DNA from 2 places in the Cellulomonas sp. A375-1 genome. Region 2 is predicted to be linked to the other one. Evidence: predicted binding sites of a transcription regulator. Region 2 holds the regulator's gene; the other holds the start of a gene.
The links. The regulator HrcA, encoded in region 2, represses chaperone genes, less so after heat shock. The targets are predictions, from matches to a motif close to TTNGCACTCGNNNNNNNCGAGTGCNAA.

Region 1: a site for HrcA is predicted at 2,827-2,853, ahead of groES (co-chaperone GroES). Genes of this name have one in related genera too.

Annotation. Positions count from the first base shown of each region.
Region 1 is NZ_LFKW01000030.1:26-4,593, reverse strand. It holds gene CWIS_RS02910 (hypothetical protein) at 5-349, shown strand; gene CWIS_RS02905 (glutamate--cysteine ligase) at 364-1,500, opposite strand; gene CWIS_RS02900 (class I SAM-dependent methyltransferase) at 1,500-2,714, opposite strand; gene groES (co-chaperone GroES) at 2,985-3,281, shown strand; gene CWIS_RS02890 (WhiB family transcriptional regulator) at 3,414-3,719, opposite strand; partial or broken gene CWIS_RS02885 (MerR family transcriptional regulator) at 3,983-4,568, shown strand, end outside.
Region 2 is NZ_LFKW01000101.1:23,285-27,852, forward strand. It holds gene CWIS_RS10550 (16S rRNA (uracil(1498)-N(3))-methyltransferase) at 1-544, opposite strand, end outside; gene dnaJ (molecular chaperone DnaJ) at 546-1,676, opposite strand; gene hrcA (heat-inducible transcriptional repressor HrcA) at 1,774-2,796, opposite strand; gene CWIS_RS10565 (DUF3097 domain-containing protein) at 2,986-3,849, shown strand; gene CWIS_RS10570 (hypothetical protein) at 3,929-4,568, opposite strand, start outside.

The DNA.
Region 1 (4,568 bases), on a different contig from region 2:
AGCGGTGATCACGATCATGTCGCTGGGTGCCGTGGGCGCCCTCCAGGACGGTCGTCCGATCCTCGAGGCAGCGCGTCGTCCGGACGCGCTGCGCACGCAGACCCCACCGAGCTGGACGTGGCTGGGTCCGGTCGAGCGCGTCGAGACCGCAGCCGGGACCGGGTGGCGACTGACGGTGCTCCTCGACGGGGGAGGGACGATGTTCGCGGACACCCACATCGACCGGGACGGCTGGGCCTACGTCGTCGGCGTCGTCGCGCCGCCGTCGCGGCACGCCGAGGTGGCGCTGGTCGCCGACGCGATGCTGGACACCTGGCGCTGGATCGCCCCGCTCGCGAGCAGGTACTAGCGGCGTCCAGCGGCCTACAGCGGCTTGCCTGCGCGCAGCTCGGCGACGAGGGAGGCGACGACCGCGTCGAGCTCGCCCGCGTTGCGGCGCGCGACGGCCCGCTGCCGCTGGTAGGACGCGCCGCGACGCAGGATCACGCGGACCTGCTCGAGCTCCTCGGAGCACCCCAGGCGTTCGGCGACCGGCGCGAGCACGGTCAGCCAGTGCGCGACCGAGTCCGTGACGAGCTCCTCGTCGCCCGCCGCGTTCGTGATGATGATCGCGTCCATGCCGTAGCGCGCCGAGCGCCACTTGTTCTCCTGCACGAACCACGTGGGCATCGACGGCAGCGGCTCGCCCGCGTCGATCAACGACGAGAAGTGCTCGACGAAGCAGTGCGTGAGCGCGCCGATCGCGGTGACCTCGAGCAGGTTCGTCGCGCCGTCGGCGATGCGCATCTCGAGCGTCCCGAACCGCGGCGCGGGGCGCACGTCCCAGCGGACCTCGTTGAACTGGTCGATCACGCCGGTGTGCAGCATGTCCCCGACGTACTGCTCGAGCTGGGACCACTCGTCGAACTGGTACGGCAGCCCGGCCGTCGGCAGCTGCTGGAACAGCAGCGCGCGGTTGGAGGCGTAGCCGGTGTCCTTGCCGCCCCAGAACGGGGACGACGCGGACAGCGACTGGATGTGCGCGAACACCGTGAGCATCGCGCGCGAGATCGGCAGGACCTTGGCCCGGTCCTCGATGCCGACGTGCACGTGCACGCCGTAGATGAGCATCTGCCGGCCCCACCACTGCGTGCGGTCGATGAGCGTCGCGTACCGCTGCTTGTCGCTGACCTTCTGCGTGGCCCAGTGCGCGAACGGGTGCGTGCCGCCGCCCATGAGGTCGATCCGCAGGGGAGCGGCCGCCGCGGCGACCTCGTCGAGCGCACGACGCAGGTCGGCGCCCGCCTCGCCCACGGTGCGGCACTTGCCGGACGAGACCTCGACCGTGTTGCGCAGCAGCTCCTGGGTGATGTTCGGATGATCGGTGCCGACGGTGTCGAAGATCGCCTGCGCGGCCTGGCGCAGGTCCCCCGAGTCGGCGTCGACGAGGGCGACCTCCCACTCGAGCCCGACCGTCGAGCGTTCGCTGCTCGCGAACGGCAGGTGCACGGGCGCGGCCATCAGGAGCCTCCCGGCGCGCTCGTGCCCGCGAGCTCGTCACCGACGGGCTCCACGACGAGGACGCTCTGGTGCCCCGCGACGCGCGTGAGCACGATCGTCGCGGTCGCGTCGCCCCGCAGGTCGAGCTGCCGGCGCAGCTGCTCGGGCACGACCGCCGTGCCGCGCTTCTTGATCGTCAGGCGGCCGACGCCACGCTCGCGCAGGTAGGTGCGCAGGCGCTTGAGCCCGAACGGCATCCGGTCCAGGACGCGGTAGGCCGTCGCGAACGGGGTCGCCTGCAGCTCGTCGGACGTCACGTAGGCGATCGTGGGGTCGACGAGCCGGCCGCGCACGTCGAGCGCGACGTCGCCGACGAGCCCCGCGCGGATGACCGCGCCGTCGGGCTCGTACAGGTACGCGCCGATCGCCCCGACATGCGCGTGCGCGACCTCGTCGGGAGCGAGCACGTGCGGCTGCCCGCCCCGCAGGACGAGCGCCGAGCGGCCCGGACCCTCGGGAGCGAGCGGGCCGAACCACAGGCCGAGCTCGACGACGTCGCCGTCGACGGACACCCACTGGGCGCGCGCGTCGTCCGGCAGGTCGCGGTGCGCGATGCCGGGGCCGAGCTTGAGGCCGAGGGCGGGGACGCGCTCGCGGACCGCGAGAACAGCGTCCAGCGGCGGGGAGTAGGAGGCGGGGTCGTGCACGCGCGAACCGCCGCCCGTGCGACGAGCGGGGTCGGCGTACACGCCGTCGACGCCCGTCAGGTCCAGGCTCAGCCCGTCGGTGTGCCGGACCTCGACCTCGGGGAAGTGCCGCAGGTTCACCGTCGCGATGGCTGCGGTCATCTCGTCGAGCTCGGCGGCCGTCACGCGCAGGCCGACCCCTGCGAACGCGAGCGCGTCCGCGCCGATCCCGCACGTGAGGTCCGCCACGTGCGTGAGGCCCGCGTCGCGGTAGCGGCGCGCGTGGTGCGCCCCGACCTCGAGCCGGGTCGCCTGCTCGAGGCCCGCCGCGGTGAACAGCATGCCGTCGGCGAAGTCGCCGAGCTTGGCGTGCGCCTTGCCGCGCAGGCGCGACTGCGTCAGCGCGGCCGCGACGAGGGAGGGGTGCAGGCCCTCGGCGCGCAGCCGCTCGCCCAGCGGCATCGCGAGCCGCTCGTCGTACGGGGGCAGGGCGGACAGCAGCGCCCACCCGTCGGGGGTGAGCAGCCGGCTGAGGCCGTCGGCATCCATGTCGGCGATCCTTGCACCCTGCGGGCGTTGCGCGGGACCCGCTCCGCGCGTCGGGCCGGCGTGTGCTTCCACTCCTGCTTCCAGGCGTGCGCCCGGCCCGTCGGCGCTGGGGTTAGCACTCGCCTTGACCGAGTGCCAAGCGGTTCCTAGAGTGAGGAACTGGCACTCTCGGTATGAGTGTGCCAACGCGCCAGGTCTCCGGCACCCGCGACGACGGTGGCTGGGCGCGACCCACTGAACCACTCAACACACGCGAAGGGGAGGTCCGCAGTGTCGGTCTCCATCAAGCCGCTCGAGGACCGGATCGTCGTGAAGCCCCTGGAGGCGGAGACGACGACGGCCTCGGGTCTGGTCATCCCGGACTCCGCCAAGGAGAAGCCCCAGGAGGGCGAGGTCCTCGCGATCGGTCCGGGTCGGATCGACGACAAGGGCAACCGCGTCCCGCTCGACGTCGCTGTCGGTGACAAGGTCATCTACTCGAAGTACGGCGGCACCGAGGTCAAGTACTCCGGCGAGGAGTACCTGATCCTCTCGGCGCGCGACATCCTGGCGGTCGTCGTCAAGTGATCCTGCACTGACCCGTCCGCGGGTCAGGCGACGCGAAGGCCCCCGTCCTGATGGACGGGGGCCTTCGACGTTCCCCGGTGGGTCCGGAGCTCGGGGCCGCGGGCGCTCAGCCGGCGCGGGTCAGACGGGGGTTCAGGCGGTGGTGCGGGCGACGACGGTGCGGCCCCGCTGGGCGAGCAGCGCGGCGCGCTCGTCCTCGGACAGGCCGCCCCAGACGCCGTAGGGCTCGCGCACCGCGAGGGACTGCTCGCGGCACTGGTCGAGCACGGGGCACGTGGCGCACACGGCCTTGGCGGCCTCGGCGCGACGTCGGCGAGCGGATCCACGCTCACCTTCGGGGTGGAAGAAGAGGTCCTGGTCTGCGTCGCGGCAGGCGCCTTCGAACTGCCACTCCCACAGGTCCATCACGGGTCCGGGCAAGCGCGAGATCTCGGCCATGCGTCCTCCTCGTCGATCGTCCGGCTGCGGATCCGGGCGATCGGTTCGTCCTGGCTTCACTGCTGCTGTCAAGGTCGTCGTGCCACGTCGTCACGGCGTGTGACCGGAACGCTACAACCGCGCCACAATCCGGTCAAGACTCGTTCGATAACAGGTCGCGGCGCGGTTCTGTGTCCGCGTCTGTGCCGTTTTGACACGATCGGGTGACGCGCAATGGGTTGCCGGGCGCGATTCTGGGCCGGACGGCCTGGCAGAATCGCGCCATGACCTTGTCGCCCGACGACGGCTCGGCCGGACCCGAGCGCGACGACGGTGGCCGACGGGTCGGTGCCCCTGCGCACCACGCCGCGCCGCTCACGGTGGCGGCGGTCGCCGCGCGCCTCGGCGTCGCGCCCGCGACGCTGCGGACGTGGGACCGCCGGTACGGGCTCGGGCCGTCCGAACGGTCGGCCGGCTCGCACCGGCGCTACTCGGCGGCCGACGTCGAGCGCCTCCTGGTCATGCGGCGGCTCACGCTCGACGGTGTCGCGCCCGGTGATGCGGCACGGCTCGCGAGCGTCGCGGACGTCGAGGTGCCCGAGGGAGGGTCCGGAGGGAGCCTCGCGGCCCGACCGACGGGGACCCTCGCGGGCGCGTCGCGCGCCGTCGTCACCCCGACCGCGCTCGTCGACGCCGCGCTCGCGGGCGACGCCGCGGCCTGCCGGGACATCGTGACGATCCCGCCCGGCGCCGGGACCGTCGAGCTCGAGCGGTGGTGGACCGACCTGCTCGAGCCTGCGCTCACCGAGCTCGGGCGGCGCACGGTCGTCGACCGGCCCGGCGCGGACGCCGCGCTCACCGTGCGCGCCG
Region 2 (4,568 bases):
CCTCGTGCAGCACGAGCACCGCGCCGCCGTCGGCGACCACCTGCCGCGTGCGCGCCGCGAGCGGCTTCGACTCGATCGCGACGTCCACGTCGGGGACCCAGGCGCGCCGGGCCTGCTTCGCCGCGGTGCGGACCGTCCCGAGCCAGCGGGCCCGCGACTTGGCGGCGCGCTCGCCCCGCCACACGACGATCGAGCGCTCCGCCTGCCACGGCACCACCGCATCGACGCCCACCTCGGTCGCGGCCTCGATGGCGAGCTCGTCGCGGTCGCCCTTGGCGAGCGCCTGCACGAGCACGAGCCGCACGTCCGGTGCGACCTCGCGCACGACCGCCTCCGCCCGCACGTCCACGCCGTCGGCGCCCACGCTCGCGACGACGCCGACGAGGCGCACGCCACGCGTGTCGACGACGTCGACGCGCTCCCCGGGCGCCCGGCGCTGGACGACGCCCGCGTGGCGACCCTCGGCGCCGTCGAGCCGGAACACGTCGCCCGAGGTCACCTCGTCGAGCCTGCCCGGCTCGACGAGGAAGACGGGAGCCGTCACCTCAGCGTCCGGCGAGCTTGTCGCGCAGCTTGCTGAAGACGCCCTGGTGCGACGCGGCGAACCGCGCCTCCGGACGCTCCTCGCCGCGCAGGGCCGCGAGGCGCTGCAGGAGCTCGACCTGCTCGTCGTCCAGCGCGGTCGGGACCGTCACGTCGACGTGCACGTGCAGGTCGCCGCGCCCACCCACGTGCAGGTGCCCGACGCCCAGGCCCTTGAGCGTGACGACCTGCTCCGGCTGCGTGCCGGGGTGCAGGTCGACCTCCTGCGGGCCGTCGAGCGTGTCGAGCGTCAGCACCGTGCCGAGTGCCGCCGCCGTCATCGGCACCGAGAGCGTCGCGTGCAGGTCGTCCCCGTCACGCTGGAACACCTCGTGCCGACGCTCGCGCACCTCGAGGTAGACGTCGCCGGCCGGGCCGCCGGCCGGGCCGACCTCGCCCTGACCCGTGAGCTTGATGCGCGTGCCCGTGTCGACGCCCGCGGGGACGTCGACCGCGAGCGTGCGGCGCGAGCGCACGCGACCCTCGCCCGCGCACTCCGTGCAGGGCTCAGGGATGGTCGAGCCGAAGCCGCGGCAGGCCGCGCACGGCTGGTTCGTCATGACCTGGCCCAGGAACGAGCGCGCGACCCGCTGCACCGTGCCGCGACCGTGGCAGACCTCGCACGTGCGCGGCGACGTGCCGGGCCGGCAGCACGAGCCCTGGCAGGTGGGGCACAGGACCGCGGTGTCGACCGCGACCTCGCGGTGCACGCCGAACGTGACCTCGGTGAGGTCGAGGTCCAGCCGCACGAGCGCGTCCTGGCCGCGCCGCGAGCGCGGGATCGGCCCACGCTGCGCCGAGGCACCCGTCGCCGCACCGAAGAACGTCTCGAAGATGTCCTGGAACCCGAAGCCGCCGCCCATGCCGCCGCCGGGCGACGACGGGTCGGCGCCCAGGTCGTACGCGCGGCGCTTCTCGGGGTTGCCGAGCACCTCGTACGCGCGCGAGACGTCCTTGAACCGGTCCTCCGCGGCCGGGTCGTCGCCCGCCACGTCGGGGTGGTGCTCGCGCGCCAGCTTCCGGTAGGCCTTCTTGATCTGCTCGGGCGTCGCGTCGTGCGCGACGCCGAGGATCTCGTAGTAGTCGTTGCTCACGAGGTGGTGTGCTCGCTTCCTGGCGGGCTCGTCGGGCGGTCAGGACGCCTGGGCGTCCGGGTGTTCGTCGTCTGGGTGTGCCGGGTGCGGGAGGCAGTCACCCGGCGAGGATCCGGGTGAGGTAGCGGGCCACGGCGCGCACCGATGCCATGGTCGCGGGATAGTCCATGCGCGTCGGGCCGATCGCGCCCACGCGGGCGATCGACGCGCCGCTCTCGTCGCCGTACCCGCTGGTCACGAAGCTCGTGCTGACGAGCCCGTCGTGCCGGGTCTCGTGCCCGATGCGCACGGACACGGTCGCGTTGTCCTCCGCCATGTCCGACAGCAGGCGCATCAGGACGACCTGCTCCTCGAGCGCCTCGAGGACCGGGCCGAGGCTGCGTGCGAAGTCGTCGTTGCCCCGCGCGAGGTTCGCGGTGCCCGCGAGCACCACCCGCTCCTCGCTCTCCTGCGTGAGGGTCTCCTCGACCACGCCGACGACCCGCCGCAGGAGCGCCAGCTCGTCCGCGGAGTACTGCTCGGCCAGGTCGTCGACGAGGCCCGCGAGCTCGCCGATGCGCCGGCCCGCGACCCGCGCGTTGAGCGTGACCCGCAGCTGCGCGACGACGGGCTCGGTGAGGTCGAGCGACGTCTCGAGCGTGCGCTGCTCGACGCGGCCGGTGTCGGTGATGAGCACGACGAGCAGGTGCCGCGGGGCGAGCGGGACGAGCTCGACGTGCCGCAGCGTCGAGCGCCGCAGCGACGGGTACTGCACGACCGCGACCTGGTGGGTGAGCTGCGCGAGCAGGCGCACGGAGCGGTCCACGACGTCGTCGAGGTCGACGGCGTCCTCGAGGAACGCGCCGATCGCGCGCTTCTCGGGCGCCGACAGCGGCTTGACGGTCGTCAGGCGGTCGACGAAGACGCGGTAGCCCTTGTCGGTCGGGATGCGACCGGCGGACGTGTGCGGCTGGGCGATGTACCCCGAGTCCTCGAGCGCGGCCATGTCGTTGCGGATGGTGGCCGACGACACCCCGAGCGAGTGGCGCTCGACGAGGGCGCGCGAGCCCACAGGCTCGCTCGTCGCGACGTAGTCCTCGACGATCGCGCGCAGCACGTCCATCCGCCGCTCGTCGCTCATCGCCGCCTCCGTCCTTCGCCGTCGCCCGTCGACCGCTACCCGTCCGGCCGTTCCCCTGGCACTGCCCGGTCGCACCCCGCGTGTAGCACTCGACCCTGCCGAGTGCCAATCCTACGCCGCGCCCGTCCGGTTCCGGCCGTGCGGTCCGCCACGCCCCCTAGGGTGACGGACCGGAGGACGGAGGTCGAGATGGATCGGTACGGCAGCGACGTGCTCGGCGGCGGGACGGGTGCCGCGCGCCCCGAGCACCACCGCGCACCACGGGTCTCGCGGCCCCAGGCGGCGGAGCGCGGCCTCGTCGTCGAGGAGGTCACGACCGGGTGGGTCGGCGCAGTCGTGCGCGTCGAGAAGTCGGGGGGCCAGCACGTGGTGGTCCTCGAGGACCGGCACGGACGCACCCGCACCTTCCCCCTCGGCCCGGGGTTCTGGGTCGACGGCGAGCCCGTGCGCCTCACGCCACCGGTGACGTCGACGGCCCCCCGCGCCCCCGAGCGCACCGCCTCCGGCTCGCGCGCCGTGCACGGGGCCCGGGCGCGCGTCGCCCGCGGGTCGCGGATCTGGGTCGAGGGCAAGCACGACGCCGAGCTGGTCGAGAAGGTCTGGGGCGACGACCTGCGCATCGAGGGCGTCGTCGTCGAGCTCCTCGAGGGTGTCGACCACCTCGTGGACGCTCTGCGTGACTTCGCCCCCAGCCCGGACCGCCGCGTCGGCGTGCTCGTCGACCACCTCGTGCCCGGCTCGAAGGAGGCGAGGATCGCCGCCGACGCGCTGCGCGCGGCGCCGCGAGACACCGTGCTGGTGCTGGGGCACCCCTACGTGGACGTGTGGCAGGCCGTGCGCCCCGAGCGGCTCGGCCTGCAGTCGTGGCCGACCATCGAGCGCGGCACCGAGTGGAAGCTCGCCATCCTGCGCGAGCTCGGCTGGCCCGCCGCCGACCAGGCGGACGTCGCCCAGGCGTGGAAGCGGATCCTGCGTACGGTCCGCAGCTACGCGGACCTCGAGCCCTCGCTGCTCGGGCGCGTCGAGGAGCTCATCGACTTCGTCACGGCGTGAGGCCCGCGACAAGGTCACGTACGCACGAGGGGCACCCGACCCCGGGCGGGCCGCGGTGCCCCTCGTGCGTACCAGGCGGTCACGCGCGAGCCGTGACGGTCCCGCCCGTCAGCCGGCGGAACGAGTACACGGTGAACAGCGCGGCCACGGGGATCGCGACGAGCAGGCCGATGCCGCACACGAGCGCACCGACGAAGGTGATCACCCACGTGATGACGACGGTCAGGATCGAGGAGCCCCAGTCCTTCGTCTGCAGCGCGATGCTCTCCTTGATCGAGTCGACCGGGGGTCGAGCTCGGTCCACCAACAGGTGGAACGCGAAGAAGCCGAAGTAGTAGATCGCGAGCGACAGGAGCGCCCCGAGGAACGGGATCAGGCCTGCGACGAGGCTCGCGATCGCGAACAGCAGCGCGAGCACGAACTTCGGGCTGATGGCGGAGAAGTCGAACAGGTCGCCCACGGAGACCGCACGGCCGTCGGCCACCTTGAACGCCGCACCGAGCAGCGAGGCGATGAACAGGCCGGACAGCAGGCTCGACAGGAGCGTCGAGGCGATGCCGGCGAAGCCGGTGGAGGCCACCGCGAAGTAGCTCGCGCCCGCGTTGTCGGCCAGCCGCGAGAAGCCACCGAACACGGCGAAGACGACCGACCACACGACGCCGATGACGACCGCCCACAGCAGCGTGCCGATCACGAAGGCGAGAGCGTTCTGCGTGAAC